3 regions of the Butyricicoccus sp. AM27-36 genome follow, and region 1 is predicted to be linked to each of the others. Evidence: predicted binding sites of a transcription regulator. Region 1 holds the regulator's gene; each other region holds the start of a gene.

Evidence for each region. The regulator NrdR, encoded in region 1, represses ribonucleotide reductase genes. The targets are predictions, from matches to a motif close to CACNANATNTNGTG.
Region 2: DW724_RS02010 (anaerobic ribonucleoside triphosphate reductase) is a predicted target of NrdR. The motif match lies at 4,903-4,916, and genes of this name have one in related genera.
Region 3: nrdD (anaerobic ribonucleoside-triphosphate reductase) is a predicted target of NrdR. The motif match lies at 1,161-1,174, and genes of this name have one in related genera.

What each region holds. Positions count from the first base shown of each region.
Region 1 is NZ_QUJR01000004.1:31,188-37,815, forward strand. Features, by position in the region: gene DW724_RS06715 (hypothetical protein) at 1-126, opposite strand, end outside; gene DW724_RS06720 (HD domain-containing protein) at 393-983, opposite strand; gene nrdR (transcriptional regulator NrdR) at 1,042-1,497, opposite strand; gene secD (protein translocase subunit SecD) at 1,718-4,105, opposite strand; gene purB (adenylosuccinate lyase) at 4,435-5,865, opposite strand; gene DW724_RS06740 (pyridoxal phosphate-dependent aminotransferase) at 6,168-6,628, opposite strand, start outside.
Region 2 is NZ_QUJR01000001.1:423,816-430,443, forward strand. Features, by position in the region: gene DW724_RS01985 (glutamine--tRNA ligase/YqeY domain fusion protein) at 1-541, shown strand, start outside; gene DW724_RS01990 (hypothetical protein) at 656-1,315, opposite strand; gene DW724_RS01995 (hypothetical protein) at 1,333-2,013, opposite strand; gene DW724_RS02000 (6-phosphofructokinase) at 2,117-3,358, opposite strand; gene DW724_RS16210 (hypothetical protein) at 3,435-3,563, shown strand; gene fba (class II fructose-1,6-bisphosphate aldolase) at 3,619-4,587, shown strand; gene DW724_RS02010 (anaerobic ribonucleoside triphosphate reductase) at 5,004-6,628, shown strand, end outside.
Region 3 is NZ_QUJR01000005.1:166,611-173,238, forward strand. Features, by position in the region: gene hydE ([FeFe] hydrogenase H-cluster radical SAM maturase HydE) at 1-641, opposite strand, end outside; gene DW724_RS08670 (TM1266 family iron-only hydrogenase system putative regulator) at 634-891, opposite strand; gene nrdD (anaerobic ribonucleoside-triphosphate reductase) at 1,318-3,438, shown strand; gene nrdG (anaerobic ribonucleoside-triphosphate reductase activating protein) at 3,444-3,938, shown strand; gene DW724_RS08685 (deoxyuridine 5'-triphosphate nucleotidohydrolase) at 3,955-4,470, shown strand; gene DW724_RS15600 (hypothetical protein) at 4,623-4,769, opposite strand; gene DW724_RS08690 (DUF3794 domain-containing protein) at 4,911-6,386, shown strand; gene spoIVA (stage IV sporulation protein A) at 6,401-6,628, shown strand, end outside.

The sequences.
Region 1 (6,628 bases):
TTCGACCTTCTTTTCAAGCTGTTCGATGCGGTAATTGACCAGCTTGCCGGAGACGATAATGCCGCCGGCCGTGCCCGCCAGCGTCCCCAGCAGACTCAGTCCCGCAATGATGATCTCAGCTGACACGTTTTCACCTCCTTGCTTCGCATAAGTGCCTGCACCCATACGCCGTTCAGAGGGGAAAATTGACCACGAATGGTCAACTCGGTCGAAATTTTTCTTTAGGCAACACCGCACAATTAAAGCTGCGGCGCTTTACGGAAATTTTGTGCCCTGACGTCGTTGTGCTTTCACGGCAATACACAAAGTATTACCGCAAAACCGCGCCTAGTCAGTGCGCAAAATTTACTCGTAAATCGCTCTTGTTCAATTATGCGGTATTGCCTTTTTTCTTACTTTTCTTTGAGCGCACCCTTTTTGATGTTCGCCTGCAGGATTTTGTCCGTCAGCTCATACAGGTACGCCGAGCCTTTCTCCGTGCGGCTCTGGCGGCCGTAGACCTGCTTGGCGGTCACATCGTGGTCAGCCCAGTCGCTGCCGCCGTTGCTGTTGTTGAGCAGAAGCGGCTGCAGATTGTCCATCGCGTGGGCAAAGTGCGCCTCGGCGGTCTCGTCGGCCTCAAATTCGTCAAAAACAGCCATCAGCCCGCGTTTCTGGTCGTCCGGCAGGAGCGAATAAATGCGCTGCTTTGCCGCGTCCTCGCGCGCCTTCTGCGTCTTCAGACCGTCGGTGTCGTAGGCGTAGGTGTCGCCTGCGTCAATCTCCACCACATCGTGCAGCAGGCACATGAGCATGACGCGCGCCACATCCACCGGCTCGTTGGAATATTCCTGCAGCAGGTACGCCATGATAGCCATGTGCCATGCGTGCTCGGCGTCGTTCTCGCGGCGGCCGTGGCCGGAGAGATGCGTCTGCCGGAAAATGTTCTTCTCCTTGTCGATCTCGAGAATGAAATTCAGCTGTTTCTGCAGCCGTTCGTCCATAAATCCATCTTCCTTTCGATATGAAAAAACGGGTACAGCCTGCGCCATACCCGCCGAATTATTTATCTTTGAGGAGCGTATTCAGCTCTTCCATAAAGGTGTTGATGTCCTTAAACTGGCGGTAGACCGAGGCAAACCGCACATACGCGACCTCATCAACCTTACGCAGCTGCTCCATGACAAGCTCACCGATGACCTTGCTGGAGACCTCGCTTTCGAGCGAGCCGAACAGCTTCTGCTCGACGTGATCGACGATCTGTTCCAGCTGCATCAGCGAAACCGGGCGTTTCTCGCACGCCTTCACCAGACCGTTGAGCAGCTTCTGGCGGTCGTACGCCTGCCGGGTGCCATCGCGCTTGATCAGCATAAGCGGCATGCGCTCCACCGTCTCGTAGGTGGTAAAGCGTTTTCCGCAGTGGAGACATTCACGCCGGCGGCGGATGCTGGTACCCTCGTCCGTCGGACGGGAGTCCACGACCTTGCTGTCTTCAAAGCTGCAAAATGGGCACTTCATCGTACTTCCCCCTTGTGAACACCGCTTCACGCGCGTGGTTTGTTAGCTGCCTGCTGTTATTATACTACGCGGAGTGCTGTTAAGTCAATTTTTTATTGTGATAAAGCGGCACCTTTTCCTGCACTGCCCTATCCGAGCGGCTTCTTTCTCTGCACCGGTCACCCTGCGCCGATAAACAAACGCAAAAAAGGCACCCGAACGGGTGCCTTTTCGATAGTCGTTAGATCTTGCGACGGCGGCGGAACTTCTTACGGAAGAAGCCCCACAGACCGGTAGACAGCATAACGGACGACCAGCCGCCGGCCAGGATACCGACGATCAGCGGCAGGGTGAACTGCTTGAGCGACGGAACACCGAGGATGTATACCATGCCGATGGTGAACAGCGTGGTAAGGGTGGTGTTGATGGTACGGCCCATGGTCTGCCAGATGCTCTTCTCGCCGATGACCTCAAACGGCTCCTTGCGCGCGGTGCGCAGGTTCTCACGAACGCGGTCGAATACGATGATGGACGCGTTGATGGAGTAGCCGAGGATGGTCAGTGCAGCAGCGATGAAGTTGCTGTCGAGCGGAATCTGCAGCAGAACGTAAACGCTCAGCATAACGAGCAGGTCGTGAACCAGGCAGCAGATCGCAGCCAGACCACTGGTCAGCTCGAAGCGGAAGGTGATGTACACCAGCATCAGCAGGATTGCAAGGATCGAGCAGAGGAATGCCGAACGCTGCAGGTCGCTGCCGACAGAAGCGGATACGTCGTTGTTGTTGAGGATATCGGTATCGGCAAGGCTGTACTTCTCCAGCATCTTGTCGATCACGGCAGCACGCTGCTCGGAATCGATCGAGGTGGAGCGGATCAGCACGTCCTCGTTGCCGTCACCGGAGGAGGTTACAGAGGATGCGTCCACGCCGGTTGCGTCCTTGAACAGATCGCTGACCTCGGTCTGGATATCCTGCGTAACAGCGGTATGCATGTTGAACTCCATCTCGGTACCGCCGGCAAAGTCGATGCTCAGGTTGAACAGGTTCTTGCCGAACGGCAGCAGGATCAGTGCGACAAGGCCGGTAGCGACCAGTACGACAGAGATACCGCCAAAGATCTTGAAGTTCTTGAGGATCGGGAAATGCTTCTTCTCTTCCTTGCGCTCACGCAGGCCGTAAGCCTTCGGGTTGCGGATGTGGAAATCAACCATGCGGTTGAGCAGGAAGTGGGTGATGGTCAGCGCGGTGAACATGGACACGATAACACCGATGCCCAGCGTGGTAGCGAAGCCGACGATCGTGCCGGTGCCAAGGAAGAACAGCACGCCGCACGCGATCAGGGTGGTGATATTGGAGTCCAGAATTGCGGTGAACGCACGCTTGAAGCCGGAGTCGATAGCGCTCTTGACGGTCTTGCCGGCAGCCATTTCCTCCTTGATGCGCTCGAAGATAATGACGTTTGCGTCAACCGCCATACCGATGGACAGGATGATACCTGCAATGCCCGGCAGGGACAGGTTTACGCGAATCAGGCTGAACAGCAGCGCCTCGATAACCATGTAGAAGCACAGAGCGAAGCAGGAAACAACGCCCGGAACGCGGTACATGATGATCATGAACAGCATAACGAGGATCAGACCGATCATACCTGCCTTCAGGCTGGAGCTCATCGCGTCAGCGCCGAGCTGCGGGCCGACAGAGCGAAGCTCTACCTGCTTGAGCGAGAACGGGATCTGACCTGCGTTGATGAGGTTTGCCAGCTCGGTCGCGCTGTCGCGGGTGAAGTTGCCGGTGATAACACAGCTGTCGTTGTCGATCTTCTCGGAAACAGACGGATACGAGATGATCTGTTTATCCATCATGATATACAGAATGTTGGTGCCGTCCGTGCGGGCAGCAACGGAGCCGGTCGCCTCAGCGAACTTCTTCCGGCCCTCGCTGGTGAACTGCACTTCAACGTAGTGCTGATCGGACATGCCGTTCGTCGGGTTGCCGTAGCCGTAGGACGCCTTCTTGATGTCCGAGCCGGACAGCCACTCCTTGCCGTCGGCATCGAGGAAGGTCAGCTGAGCGGTGGTGCCCAGGGTCTGAACCGCTTCCTCCGGGTTGGTGATCTGCGGGATCTCAACCGTTACGCGGTTCTCGCCGCTGAGGGATACAGTAGCCTCGGTAAAGCCCTTGTCGGTCAGACGCTGACGAATGACCTTCTGTACCGAGTTCATGTCGTCGGACAGGTTGTTGGTGTCGTAGCCGTCCGGGATTTCGGCCTCGTATACGATACGGGAGCCGCCGACCAGATCCAGACCCAGACGGATACCGTTGTCGGTATCGAGTACGCTCGGGATGATGGCCTTCAGACCGGAGTCTGTCGTGTCTGCGGAATCGGTCGAAGCCGAGTCAGCAGAGGTGTCAGCAGACGCATCCGTGCTGTCTGCCTTGTTGTCCGCCTTGTCTGCGCTGCTGTCGGTAGACGAGGTATCGCTCGTATCCGTCGCAGACGTGTCGGACGTTGCCGTGTTCCGGAACGGCATGGTCCAGCCGCCCGGAATGTACACTCCTGTTACCGCCGTCACGCCGAGGAAAATGATGATCAGCATGACCGCGATAAAGGAAGTTACACTCTTTTTCACTTGCAAGTGCCTCCTTTATTTTTTTGTTACACAACTGATTTAGTATACAGCATAATAGCCAAAAAGTCAATCATTCTGCACATATTGTATAACAATTCCGCGCCTGTGGCGCGTGTGCAATAGAATATCCCGCTGCGCGGGATATTCATAAAAACCGTGGGGCATGTACCTGTGCAGCGCGGCTTTTTAATGCCGCGCAAGGTTAGCACCGGTTTTTATACCGGTAATCATATTTATGTGCCGCGTGCGACGCGCAAATATGCGCCCGAGATGTATCCGCGCCGTGTGCGGTACATCCTATCTCGTTTCAGACTGTGATCTGAAACGAATCAAAGGTTGATCTCTACCTTTACGTCCTCACCGGTCAGGTACGGCGCGATCGCCGGACGAACACACTCGTTCAGGAATTCATCTACCTGAGACGGACAGCGGCCGATGTAAGCGGACGGGTCGAGATGCTCGAGGATCTGCTCACGGGTCATGCCGAACATCGGGTCACCGGCGATGCGGTCAACCATATCGTTCTCCAGACCCTCCTCCTTGATGCGCTTGCCTGCAGCCATGGAGTGCTCGCGGATGCGCTCGTGCAGGTCCTGACGGTTGCCGCCGCGCTTTACGGCGTCCATCATGATGTTCTCGGTTGCCATGAACGGCAGCTCGTTCATAACGTGCGCCTCGATGACCTTCGGATAAACGACCAGACCGGAAACGACGTTGATCATGATGTTGAGGATTGCGTCAACGGCAAGGAATGCCTCCGGCACGGAAATGCGCTTGTTCGCGGAGTCGTCGAGCGTGCGCTCGAACCACTGGGTAGCCGAGGTGAACGCCGGGTTCAGGCTGTCGCAGATGACGTAGCGCGCCAGTGCGCAGATACGCTCGGAACGCATCGGGTTGCGCTTGTACGGCATGGCGGACGAGCCGATCTGGTTCTTCTCGAACGGCTCCTCTACTTCCTTCAGGTGCTGCAGCAGACGCAGGTCGGTTGCGAACTTGGAAGCGGATTCTGCGATACCGGCGAGCGTTGCGAGCGTCTGCGCGTCGATCTTGCGGGAGTAGGTCTGGCCGGAGACCGGAACCACGCCTGCAAAGCCGAAATCATCGGCAATGCGCTTCTCCAGCTCCTTAACCTTGCTCTCGTCGCCGTCAAACAGCTCCATGAAGGACGCCTGCGTGCCGGTCGTGCCCTTGCTGCCGAGCATGCGCAGGTTTTCGATGCGGTATTCTACCTCATTCAAATCCATCAGCAGCTCGTTCATCCACAGGGTAGCGCGCTTGCCGACCGTGGTCAGCTGTGCGGGCTGGAAGTGGGTGAAGCCGAGAGTCGGCTGGGACTTGTGCGCATCCGCGAACTGCGCCAGCTTGTCCAGTACGGTCGCCAGCTTTTTGCGAACCAGCAGCAGACCCTCGCGGATCTGGATGATGTCGGTATTGTCGCCGACATACGCACTGGTAGCGCCGAGGTGGATAATGCCGGCCGCCTTGGGAGCCGCCTTGCCGAAGGTGTAAACGTGCGCCATAACGTCATGGCGTACCTCCTTCTCGCGCTGACGGGCCACATCGTAGTCGATGTCGGTCAGGTGCGCGGCCATCTCGTCCACCTGCTCCTGCGTGATCGGCAGACCGAGCGCCAGCTCCGCCTTAGCCAGCGACAGCCACAGCCGACGCCAGGTGGAGAACTTCATATCCGAGGAGAAGGTGTAGAGCATCTCCTGGGAAGCGTAGCGCGAGGAAAGCGGGCTTTCGTACACGTTGTTCATGTTATTCGTCCTTTCCGGTGTGTATTTTATCCAAATTATAACGAAATAACGGACTTGGATGGTATCTAATCTTCCATAACAGTCCGATTTTAGTTTAACACTTTGCACCGGTCATTTCAAGCAAAACCGACCGGTTTTGCGCTATCTTGTAGCAATAAACAAAGTTTGCAGCGGTTTCGCCGTTAGATTTTGCGTCCTCCCCTTTTTCCTGCACCGCCTGCGCGGTTCAAGTGCCCCAGAGGTTCGGTGCAGAAACCAAAAAGCAGCACCCTTTTCAGAGTGCTGCTCGGAATTACGAATGCTTACGCGTTCTTGATAAACGCTTCGAGGCGGTCGAGACCCTTGTCAATCTCGGTGAGCGAGGTCGCATAGCTCCAGCGGATGAAGCCCGGCGCAGCAAATGCGGTGCACGGAACGGTCGCAACCAGACCCTTCTCAAGGAACAGCTGCGCGAAGTCCTCGGCGCTCTCGATGACCTTGCCGTACATGGTCTTGCCGAGGAAGCCCTTCATGTTCATCATAACATAGAACGCGCCCTCCGGCTTGATGCAGGAAACGCCCTCGATCTGGTTCATGCGCTCTACCAGATGGTCGCGGCGCTGCTCGAACGCCTGCTTCATCACCTGCATATCCTCCTGCGGGCCGGTCAGTGCGGTGATGGCCGCCTGCTGGGAAATGGTGGACGGTGCAGAGGTGGAGTGGCTCAGGTAGTTCGCCATCACCTTGGCCAGCTGCGGATTGGACGCGCTGTAGCCGATACGCC
Region 2 (6,628 bases), on a different contig from region 1:
AGGCAGCCGCAAGGTTCCGTTCACCCGTGAGCTGTATATCGAAAAGAGCGATTTCGCGGAGGTTCCGCCTCCGAAGTTCCAGCGTCTCAAGCCGGACGGCGAGGTTCGTCTGATGGGCGCGTATATCGTCAAGTGCAACGAGATCGTCAAGGACGATAACGGCGAGATCGTGGAAATCCGCTGCACGGCTGATCTTGAGACTCGCAACGGTATGCCGGTGGACGGCCGCAAGGTCAAGGGCACCATTCACTGGGTATCTGCCGAGCACGCCATCGACGCGGATCTGTATCTGTACGATAATCTGTTCACCCTCGAGAACGTTAATGACGTACCGGAGGGCACGGATTATCTGGATTACCTCAATCCGGATTCGCTCAAGAAGCTGACCGGCTGCAAGCTCGAGCCGTCGCTGGCTGATGCCAAGGAAGGCGAACGCTTCCAGTTTGTCCGCATGGGTTATTACTGCAAGGACCGCGAGAGCGGCCGATTCAACCGCATTGTTACCCTCAAGGACAGCTTTGCAAAAACGCTGAAAAAGTAAGCACAGATAAGAAAAGCTCTCTGAACTTTGTTCAGAGAGCTTTTTTTGTTTTGCAGTTAGGGGTTAAACTATTCTGAGGGCACCCCGCCCTACGAAAACCTGAGTGTAAATTCGTTACAGAATTGTGCTTTCTGCGACCGCATTCGGCGCCAGAACCTTCACGAAGAACTCGAGCCGCCGGAGTGCGTTCTCGATAACCGCCTTATCGGTATCCGGCGTGCCGAATACGGGATGGAACACATGGCGGCTGTCCGGATGGATGCAGGTTCGGTCGTCCGCACCGGCGATCATGCTGAAAATGATACCCGAGTTATCGCGTCCGCAGATGTCCTTCGGGTAGGTATGCGTGCTTGCGGCGCGCATACCCAGGAACGGCAGCTTTTCGCTTGGCGTGAAGATGGTCAGCGGGCCGTCCATGCGGTCGATGTCATGCGTGCCGGACAGTACGAACGTGGTCAGCTCCAGCAGGAAGGGAACCCCCATCACCGGGTCCTCCTCCGGGAACGGACGTCCCTTGAACAGCACGGATTCAAACTGCTGCATGACCGGATAGGTTTTCTTAAACTTCTTGAAGAAGCGAAAATACGGATTTTCACCGAAAACAGCCTTGCGGTCGTAGTCGGCATACTTTCCGCGCAGGGCATCCAGTTCTGCGTGAACAAGGTCGTAAAATTTCGTTATATCCCATGCAGAACGGTCGGGATAGGTGACTTCGAGGATACCGAGCGGAATATTGCGCTCGGCAAAGGTCGGGTCCTTGATGATTTCAAGCATAAGAGCACCTCGATTTGTTAAGCGGGTTCGTAGGAACTGTGATAATCGGCAGCGGCTTCGCCGGTCAGCACATCGTAGTAGTACCACTGCGATTTATCCACGCTGGTGAAGAAATACACGCCGAGGGGGTGCTCTGCGGTATCGCTGGTCAGGCGGCCGACATATTCACCGCTTGCACCGCCAGCCGCTTGTCCGGTGCGGATAATTTCGTCAACGGACACCGGATGCAGCACGGCGATCATGCCGAGCTGCGCGATGGCGTAGGACAGGTACAGCAGGAAGATGGTATAGGCGGACTGCCGCAGCGAAGCCTCCTGCAGAGGGTGGTTCATGCACTTGCCGATCAGCAGGCCGATGAAGGACAGCACGATCAGCGCCGCAATCCACCAGAAGCTGATCTCATACAGCGGGTTCATGCCGGACAGCAGGGCAATAAACAGCATCAGCGCCACCAGAAAGACGAGCAGCGCCTGTGCCCAGCGGCTGTGGTCCCTGCCGTCGGGATTACTGGGTCTGCTGTTCATAAAAATGTTGAAGATGAGCGCAACCGGCGCAAATACCCACAGATAGGCGGGGAAGCCGCCGACGGCACCGTCATACACGGTGTTCCAGTGCGTGGCGAGCAGGCAGGTGCCCAGCCAGACGATGACGGAAGCCGCAAGCAGCAGCAGATTTTTCTTGGATCGAAAAAGATTCATACAGGAAATTCCTCTTAAAAAGCAAACGGGCAGAGCCTTGCGGCTCTACCCGTTTTTGCGTTCACACGCCGCAAGGCGCAGAATATTCAGTTTGCGCGGAAAATCAAGCCTCAGCCTTGATCTTCTTCAGGTTAGCGAAGCGCGGCAGACCGGATACCTTCGGGCCAACGTTCTCGCCGTTGATGAGCGGCAGAGCGTAGTCAACGAACTCCTGCGTTACGCCGTTGCCTTCCTCGTTGATCCACTCGCGCGGAACCTTCTTCTCGGTGTTGGCAACCTCGGAGAGCGGCAGCAGCTCGATCTCGCACTTGTAGCCGTTCTCGTCACGGGTGCACTTGAAGCCCGGCATGTAGTCGGTCTTGCCTGCAACTGCGTTCTCAACAGCAGCCTTGCCGGACATATAGGACTCGTCAACGTCGGTCTTGGAAGCGCAGTGAGCAGCGCAGCGCTGCAGCAGGCTCAGCTCGATGCCGCGAACCTTGCAGTCCAGCTCGTTCTTAACGGTGTCAGCCAGCATGGAAGCCAGACCGCCGAGCTGTGCATGGCCGAAGCCGTCGGTAGCAGAGGTCTTAGCCTCGGATACGAAGGAGCCGTCAGCGTAGTGGATACCCTCGGAAACAGCTACCAGGCAGTTGCCCTTCTCGTCATAGATGCGCTTTACGTCAGCCAGGAACTTCTTCATGTCGAAGTCGGTCTCCGGCAGGTAAACCAGATCCGGGCCAGCGCCCATAGCGGTAGCCAGACCGGCAGCACCGGCCAGCCAGCCAGCGTGACGGCCCATGATCTCTACGATGCAGACCATGCCGGTGTCGTATACGCGAGCGTCCTGATAGATCTCCATGCAGGAAGTAGCGATATACTTAGCAGCGGAAGCAAAGCCCGGGCAGTGGTCGGTGCCGAACAGGTCATTGTCGATGGTCTTCGGAATGCCCATTACGCGGCACTCGTAGCCGGACTTCATCATATACTTGGAAACCTTGTTGCAGGTATCCATGGAGTCGTTGCCGCCGTTGTAGAAGAAGTAACGGATGTCGTACTTCTTGAAGATCTCGAGGATGCGCTTGTAATCGGTGTCATCAACATCCGGATCAGCCAGCTTGTAGCGGCAGGAGCCCAGTGCAGAGGACGGGGTGTAGCGCAGAAGAGCCAGCTCGTCGCGGTCTTCCTTGTCGATATCATACAGGTCGTCGTTCAGCAGGCCCTTGATGCCGTGTGCCATGCCGAATACGCGGGTGATGGACGGATTGTCCAGTGCTGCCTCCAGCGCACCCAGAACAGAAGAGTTGATTACGGAAGTCGGGCCGCCCGACTGACCGATGACGCAAGCGCCTTTCAGTTCACTCATTGATAAAACCTCCTAAGCAAATTAAAACGCAGAGCTGTGCCATGCATTTTCTTACTCATAAAGAGTATCATATAATATGAAAAAAATCAATGAAAATCCTGCGTTTTCGGCAGGTTTGGCAATTTTGGCAAAGTTGCCGCAGGAATTCGGCGAAAAAATGACAGGATTTTTTGGATATGGACTTGATTTTAGCATGCTTAACTGATAGAATAAAAGCAGAATTTTTAAGATTCAGTTTTTATCAGAAAGGAAGTATTCCCATGCCTTTAGTTACTACTACTGAGATGTTCAAGAAGGCTTACGACGGCGGCTACGCTGTTGGCGCTTTCAACGTGAACAACATGGAGATCGTTCAGGGTATCACCGAGGCTTGCCAGGAGCAGCACGCTCCGGTAGTCCTGCAGGTATCCAAGGGCGCACGCGCTTACGCAAACCACACCTACCTCGTTAAGATGGTAGAGGCTGCTGTTAAGGAGTGCCCGGACATTCCGATCGCTCTGCATCTGGACCACGGCCCGGACTTCGAGACCTGCAAGGCCTGCATCGACGGCGGATTCACCTCCGTTATGATCGACTGCTCCTCCCGTCCGTTCGACGAGAACGTCGAGGAGACCAAGAAGGTCGTAGAGTACGCTCACGCTCACGGCGTTGTTGTCGAGGCTGAGCTCGGCACCCTGGCTGGCGTAGAGGATGACGTTAAGGTTTCCGCTGAGGATTCCTCCTACACCCATCCGGAAGAGGTTGAGGAGTTCGTAACCCGCACCGGCTGTGACTCTCTGGCTATCGCAATCGGCACCTCTCACGGCGCTTACAAGTTCACCCCGGATCAGTGCACCCGCAACGAGCAGGGCATTCTGGTTCCGCCTCCGCTGCGTTTCGACGTACTCGAGGAAGTTTCCAAGCGTCTGCCGGGCTTCCCGATCGTACTGCACGGTTCCTCTTCTGTACCGCGTGAGTTTGTTGACAAGATCAACAAGTTCGGCGGCAAGATGCCGGATGCAATCGGCATTCCGGAGGAAGAGCTGCGTCACGCTGCACAGCTGTCCGTCTGCAAGATCAATATCGACTCCGATATTCGTCTGGCTATCACCGCTTCTATCCGCGAGCACTTCGCTGAGCATCCGGATCACTTCGACCCGCGCCAGTACCTGAAGCCGGCTCGTCAGGCTGTCAAGGACATGGTTACCCACAAGCTGATCAATGTTCTGGGCTGCAACGGCAAGGCATAAGATCATTTTCTGATCGAAACCAAAGAACCTCGGAATCCTGTTCCGGGGTTCTTTTTTCGTCTTGCGATGGGGAATAGAACGGATACCATATATAGTGTATCCGCTTTTTTGCGGGAGAAATTACCACAGAGAAAATAAAGGAGAAACTTTGTGGAATTTGTCGCGCTTTTTTGATAAATTTTTCGAGTCAAGAGGAAAAGTTTAGAGAATGCTCCAATAAAAATAGTGCTTTTCTTGCAAATGTGCCAAAAAGAATTTAGCGCCTTGACAGGGCGGTGTTTCGGCGGTAGAATATATAAGCAAGAGATAAGCAGACACAAGATGTTGTGCGATATTGAATGCACCACTACATAATTTAGTAAATAATCAAGAAATCGCCGTTAGGCGGTTTTTGTATGAGAGAGGGATTTTTCTTTATGATTCAGCAGATCGTCAAGCGGGACGGGCGCATGGCTCCCTTTGAGATCGACAAGATCACAAATGCAATTTTCGGCGCAGCACAGGCCTCCGGCGGCCAGGACCACGATATGGCGCAGGAGCTGGCAGAGCAGGTCGAAAAAACGCTGGAGGAGACTGCTGGAACCGAAACTCCCACCGTTGAACAGGTGCAGGACACTGTTGAGAAGGTTCTGATCGAAAGCGGACATGCCCGCACGGCCAAGAAGTACATCCTGTACCGCAACGAGCGCACCCGCGTGCGTGAGATGAACACCCGTCTGATGAAGGTGTACGAGGATCTGACGTTCAAGTCCTCGCTCGAGAACGACGTCAAGCGCGAGAACGCCAATATCGACGGTGATACCGCGATGGGAACCATGCTCAAGTACGGCTCCGAGGGTGCCAAGCAGTTCTACGAGATGTTCATCCTCGATCCGGCACACGCCAAGGCACACCGCGAGGGTGATATCCACATCCACGATCTGGATTTTCTGACGCTGACCACCACCTGCTGTCAGATTGACCTGCTGAAGCTGTTCCGCGACGGTTTTTCCACCGGCCACGGCTTCCTGCGCGAGCCGAACGACATCCGTTCGTACTCTGCGCTGGCATGCATTGCTATCCAGTCTAATCAGAATGACCAGCATGGCGGTCAGAGCGTGCCGAACTTCGATTACTCGATGGCGCCGGGTGTGCGCAAGACCTTCCGCAAGCTGTTCCGCGACAATCTCGCCAAGGCCCTCGAGGTGTTCGGCGAGGACGACAACAACGAGGTAGATGCGCGTGCGCTGACCGAGCGTGTCGAGCAGGAGACCGGCAAGTGGGCTTGTCTGGCAGGCGGCAACGGCTATGACGAGGCGATGGCTAAGGCACTTTCCGAGACGCTTGACGAAAAGACGGTTGCAAAGTGCATGAAGTTTGCTCGCAAGTACGCGGATAAGGAGACCCGCAAGGGCACCTATCAGGCGATGGAAGCGCTGGTTCACAATCTGAACACTATGCACTCGCGTGCAGGTGCACAGATTCCGTTCTCGTCGCTCAACTACGGCACGGATACCTCTCCGGAGGGCCGTCTGGTCATGGAGCAGCTGCTGCTTGCGACCGAGGCCGGTCTGGGCAACGGTGAGACCCCGATTTTCCCGATCCACATTTTCAAGGTCAAGGAAGGCGTCAACTACAACGAGGGCGACCCGAACTACGACCTGTTCAAGCTGGCATGCCGCGTTTCCGCGAAGCGTATGTTCCCGAATTTCTCGTTCCTCGATGCGCCGTTTAACCTGCAGTATTACAAGCCGGGTCATCCGGAGACCGAGGTCGGCTACATGGGTTGCCGCACGCGTGTTATGTCCAATGTGTGCGATCCGACCCGTGAGATCACCTACGGCCGCGGCAACCTGTCGTTCACGTCGGTCAACCTGCCGCGCATTGCAATCCGCAGCCACGGCGATCTGGACTGGTTCTTTGAGGACCTCGACCGCAAGATCGACCTCGTAATCGACCAGCTGCTCGACCGTTTCCGCATCCAGTGCGGCAAGCGCGTGCGCAACTACCCGTTCCTGATGGGCGAGGGCGTATGGATGGATTCCGAAAAGCTGGGTCCGGA
Region 3 (6,628 bases), on a different contig from region 1:
GTCCGCGCCGTCTGATACGGCGAGCCGACCATAAAGCCACAGCCGGTCTGGTAGCCGATGTCCTTCAAATCGTGCAGGCAGCGCATACGGTTGTCGAACAACATGGAGGACGGATGCAGCTTTTCATAATGCGCCTTATCGGCGGTTTCGTGACGGAGCAGATAACGGTCCGCGCCTGCGTCGAACATCGCCTGATAGGCTTCACGAGGGAACTCTCCGAGCGACAGCGTTACTGCACAGTCCGGAAACTCGGCTTTGATCTGTCGTACCAGATGGCAAACCACATCGACTGAGAATGCGCTGTCCTCGCCGCCCTGCATGACAAAAGTGCGGAAGCCGAGCGCATAACCTTCCCGGGCACAGTCCAGTATCTGCGCCTCGGTCAGTCGATAGCGGTCACACGCAGGATTGGAACGCCGGATACCGCAGTAATAGCAGTCGTTGCGGCAGATATTGCCGATTTCGATCAGTCCGCGAATGTACACATCCGTACCGTATACCTGCTTTCGTAAGGCAAACGCTTTCTCTGCGGCATAGGCTGCCAGTTCATCGCTCTGGTTTTCGATTAGATATTCGTATTCCTCTATTGACAGGCTGTGCTGCGCTTCCAGCCGGTCAATGAGCTGCTTCTCCTTATTCATCGCTCTGCACATTGGAGTACGCGGTCTTGACGCTGATGCCGTCCAGATTGCCGATTTTGCCGGACAAAGCTGAAATCACATCCTGCGGCGCATCAATGGCGATGGACACAATGTTGATATTGCGCGCTCGATAGGGAATACCCATGCGCCCGATGATATAGCTGCCGTACTCATGCAGCAGGGTATTGAGCCGTTCCACAGAATCCGTGTTCTCTACCACGATTCCCATGACGGCAACTCTTGTTTGCATAAAAACACCTCGGAATAAAAAATAACTGCGTCCTCTGAAAGACGCAGTCCGATACAGATATAAACGGCGCTTCCGTGCAAGAAACGCTGCAATACGATATGGACGGCTCCTTTCATGCAGAATCTGCGGACGCAGAGGCTTACTGTCAGGATCGCTACATCTATTATAGAGGATAGTCGGCAGACCCGCAAGCAAAACCGACGATTTTGTGCAAAGAATTATTTTCGCAAAAATATGTATGATATTTTTGTCGAATTTTATCCTTCCAAATCTATATCTTGTATGGTACAATGCAATAGCGGCACATGATATATGGGTATGCACTTTTACGCTTTGCCTGTAAACAGCAGTGCTTTTTTGTTCGCTTTTTATCGGACAATATGATATAATGATGAACGTATGAAATTTAGAGAGGAAGAACAACACATGGTTCGAGTTGTCAAAAAGGATCACACCAAAGAACCGTTTAACATCCAGAAGGTTGTTATCGCCGTCAATAAGTCGGCAAACCGTGTCCTCTACAACTTTACAGAGGATGAGTTGAAGTCGATCTGCAATCATGTCGAGGGTTATATCCGTGACCATCACATGACCGAGATTCAGATCTGGCAAATGCACAACATCGTTGAGTCTGCACTTGAGTCGGTGCAGCCGGAGGTTGCCAAAAGCTACCGCGACTACCGCAACTATAAGCAGGATTTTGTCGGCATGCTGGACAGCGTATACCAGAAAAGCCAGTCTATCATGTATATCGGCGATAAGGAAAATTCCAACACGGATTCTGCGCTGGTCTCCACTAAGCGCAGCCTGATCTTCAATCAGCTCAACAAGGAGCTGTACCAGAAGTTCTTTATGAACACCGAGGAACTGCAGGCCTGTCGGGACGGCTACATTTACGTCCACGATATGTCGGCACGCCGCGATACCATGAACTGCTGCCTGTTTGATGTAGCGAGTGTCCTCAAGGACGGCTTTGAGATGGGCAATCTGTGGTACAACGAGCCAAAAACACTTAATGTTGCATTTGACGTGATCGGTGATATCGTGCTTTCCGCTGCAAGCCAGCAGTACGGCGGCTTTACCGTGCCGTCGGTCGATCTGCTGCTCGAGCCGTATGCCGAGCGCAGCTACAAAATGCTGACCGAGAAGTATACTCGTCTGGGACTGGATGCTGACACGGTCGAGAAGGAAGTTATGGCAGACATTCTCAACGACTTTGAGCAGGGCTTTCAGGGCTGGGAGTACAAGTTCAACACGGTAGCATCCAGCCGCGGCGACTATCCGTTCATCACCATGACAATGGGAACCGGCACCGGTCGTTTTGCCAAGCTGGCCTCCATTACCATGCTGAATGTACGCCGCAAGGGGCAGGGCAAAAAAGGCCAGAAAAAGCCGGTCCTGTTCCCGAAGATCGTATTCCTGTACGATGAGAACCTGCACGGTCCCGGCAAGCTGCTTGAGGATGTATTTGAAGCCGGTATCCTGTGCTCGTCCCGTGCGATGTATCCGGACTGGCTGTCGCTGACCGGTGAAGGCTATGTGCCGAGCATGTATAAGAAGTACGGCGCGATCATCAGTCCGATGGGCTGCCGCGCGTTCCTGTCTCCGTGGTACGAGCGCGGAGGCATGAAGCCCGCTGATGAGAGCGACAAGCCGGTATTTGTTGGCCGTTGGAACATTGGCGCGGTATCGCTGCACCTGCCGATGATCTATGCCAAGGCACAGCAGGAGAGCCGTCCGTTCCGCGAGGTGCTGGACTACTATCTGGAGCTTATCCGCAAGCTGCATATCCGCACCTATGCGTACCTGGGGGAGATGCGTGCATCTACCAATCCGCTGGCGTACTGCGAGGGCGGCTTCTACGGCGGACATCTCAAGCCGTCGGACAAGATCAAGCCGATCATGAAAACCGCTACCGCATCGTTCGGCATTACTGCACTCAACGAGCTGCAGGAGCTGTATAACGGCAAATCGCTTGCCGAGGACGGTCAGTTTGCCCTCGAAACACTGCAGTATATCAACGATAAAGTCGAGCAGTTCAAGAACGAGGACGGCAATTTGTATGCTATCTACGGTACACCGGCAGAGAGTCTGTGCGGTTTGCAGGTCGAGCAGTTCCGCAAGAAATACGGCATCATCGAGGGTGTTTCCGATCGTCCGTATGTCTCCAACAGCTTCCACTGCCACGTTACCGAGGACCTGACACCGATTCAGAAGCAGGATCTTGAGGGTCGTTTCTGGAATCTGTGCAACGGCGGCAAGATCCAGTACGTCAAGTACCCGATTGACTACAACCATGAGGCAATTCGCTCTCTGGTGCGCCGCGCCATGGCAAAGGGCTTCTATGAGGGTGTCAATCTTTCACTCGCGTACTGCGATGACTGCGGTCATGAGGAGCTGTCCATGGATGTCTGCCCGAAGTGCGGCAGCCGCAACCTTACCAAAATCGAGAGAATGAACGGCTATCTTTCCTACTCTCGCGTGAAGGGCGATACGCGCCTGAACGATGCCAAGATGGCCGAAATTGCTGAAAGAAAGAGTATGTAACACGAATGCAGTATCACAATATAACCAAGGACGATATGCTCAACGGCGATGGCCTGCGTGTTGTGCTGTGGGTGGCCGGCTGCGGACACGCCTGTCCCGGCTGTCACAACCCCATCACATGGGACGCGGAAGGCGGTCTGCTGTTTGATCAGGCCGCAAAGGACGAGCTGTTCACCGAGCTCGGCAAGGACTATATCTCCGGCATCACGTTTTCCGGCGGCGATCCGCTTTTCCCCGGCAACCGTGAGGAGGTCAGCGAGCTGTGCCGCGAGATTCGGCAGAAGTTTCCGGACAAGACCATATGGCTGTACACCGGCTATCGCTGGGAGGAAATCAAGTGGCTGCCGTTTCTCGATCAGATTGACGTGCTGATCGACGGTCGTTTTGTACAGGCGCAGGCCGATCCGCAGCTTCACTGGCGCGGCAGTGCCAACCAGCGCGTGATCGATGTTCCGCGCACGCTTGCGGCTAACAGTATCGTCCTGCATGACGATAAGTAAAAAGGAGTGCTGAATTATGCAACAGATCGCACAGTTTTTCAAGGTATCCGAGGAACAGTTTGTCCGTGACTGGTGCGCGGCTACCCGCCGCAGCGCGGATGAGGCCAAGAAGGTCTATCAGAACATCCGGCTGCCGCGCCGCGCGACCAAAGGCTCTGCCGGCTATGATTTTTTTGCGCCGGAAAGCTTTACGCTTGTTCCGCATGAGACCATCCTTATTCCGACCGGTATCCGCGTTATGATCGAGGACGGTTGGGTGCTGAGCCTGTACCCGCGTTCCGGTCTGGGCTTCCGTCACCGTCTGCAGCTCGACAATACGGTCGGTATTATCGACAGCGACTACTTTGAGGCTAAAAATGAAGGACATATTCTCATTAAGATGACCAGCGACGATCACAAGGGCAAGACCCTTTCGGTTGCCGCCGGCGACGGCTTTGCACAAGGTATTTTCCTGCCGTTCGGTATTACCGTGGACGATGAGGCTGACGGTGAACGCACCGGCGGCTTCGGTAGCACGACTGAAAAGAAGTAACGATTTCATAAACAGCCAAAAGCGCATTCACAGAGATTTATCTGCGAATGCGCTTTTTCTTATGCCCTGTTTACATGAAACAGGCAGCACAGGATCCCGCGTAAGCACTTGGGACTTTTCCATACAACAACCTTCATATGCCTTACCCTCCTTCAGCACTGCAGCAGGAACAGCCCTGCCGCGATCACTGCCAGTGCAATCAGCCACACCGGCAGACAGGATGGGAGCAGACTGCCCAGCAGCAAGCCTGTTCCAAACATAAATACGGCAAGGCCGATTGCCTGACCACGGCAGAACATAGCGCATCACGCTCCTGTTACCAGTATAAGCAGCTCGGATAAAAAATGTGACAGCAAAGCGAAACCGATCTGCTCATATTTTACGCAAGCGCTTCATATGGTAATGCAGGAGCAGCGGTGAAACCAAAGGAGGCAGCATCAATGGAACTGAATCAAACAAGCATCTGCTACTACGAAAAGAAATTAGCGCATATCTCTGCGGCGACTGAGAGTGCGGATTCGATTGTGCCGGACACGTTTCCGGATATCGGACGAATTGTGTGCGCGTATGGTACGGCGGCCATCAAGGACCAGACTCCACAGAATGACCGCCTGCTGGTATCCGGCATCGTGCAGACGACCGTACTGTACGAACCGGAAAACGGTGGTAAGCTGCGTCGGCTCTCCGTGCCGGTCACGTTTGCGCATATTGAGGAATGTGAGGGTTTAACGGCAGAATCTATCTGCAGCACCGTGTGCCGCATTGCTGCAGTAGATGCCGAAGCTATGAACAGCCGCAAGGTGAGCGTCAGCGTTCAGCTTTGCTTTTTAACCGAAGGCTACTACAAAGCTGAGTGCGACGTGACGGAATCGGTCGAACTGGACGGCATAGAATGCCTGAGCCATTTGCAGAGCATAACGCTGCTGGAGCAGGTACGCAGTTATCCGGTGACAATACTGGACGACATACAGCTTGCGGATGCAGCGGAGCTGTCCCTTCTGCACACCGACTGCACGATGCAGGTATCCGAGTGCCGCGCCATGCATGGCAGAATCATCGTGAAAGGTGAAGCTGTGCTGCACTGTCTTGCCATGCAGGAGGATGATGCTGTGCGCGTACTGAACAGCAGCACGCCGTTCACGCAGATTCTCGAGCTGCCGGAAGCAGAAGAAGACGCCCTGACTGCAGTCCGGATGACCGTATCTGAGGCAGACTGCCGATTGGAATCCGATGGCATGCTGTCCTGCACCATCAGCGCACAGGCTATGGTGCTGCTGCGGCAGGAGCGCAGGCTGCGCTGCATCGAGGATATGTATCTGCCCGGCAAGGAGCTTGCTGCGCAGGCAGAGCATCCTGTATTGCAGAATATGCCATCCGCGCAGCCGTTTACATCCGAAGGCAGCGAGACTTTGCAGACCGCACAGCATGTATCTCATGTGATTGCCGCGCAGGCGGTCTGCTGCGGCGCAAAGCGTGTATCGGAGAGCGAGCTGCAAATCAAAGCTGGTATTCGCGTGCTGTATTTGAGTGATGAACAGCAGCTTTGCGCGGTACAGCGTATTGTACCGCTGACCATGCCGTACAGCGAAGCCGGAGAGCCGGAAGAGCTTACGCTTTCGGCACGCGCCACAGCGGCGGGTGAGCGAGGATTGCTTTTGACTGTCACCGCAAACGGTGCTGCTGCAACACAGGAGCGTGTGACATTCTGCCATATCTCTGCGTTGGAGATCAAGCCAAAGGAGAGCAGTCATAACGGCGTAACACTGGTTCTCAAGCAGATCAACGGCGAAGAACGGCTGTGGGACATTGCCAAAAACTGCGGTACGACCGAGCAGGCCATCCGCTGTGCGAATGACTTGCCGGCAGAGGCAGAGCGTGTGCAGAATGCCATGCTGCTGATTCCGATTCAGGACTGAAAGGCGGGAAGAGAATGGAAAACCAGATTTACGACCAAATCAGCAGCCGTACCGGCGGTGATATTTATATTGGTGTTGTCGGTCCGGTTCGTACGGGCAAATCCACATTTATCAAGCGGTTCATGGAGACTATGGTGCTGCCCGATATGGAGAATCCATACAAGCGGGAGCGCGCACGGGATGAATTGCCGCAGTCCGGCACCGGACGGACAATTATGACTGCCGAACCGAAATTTGTGCCG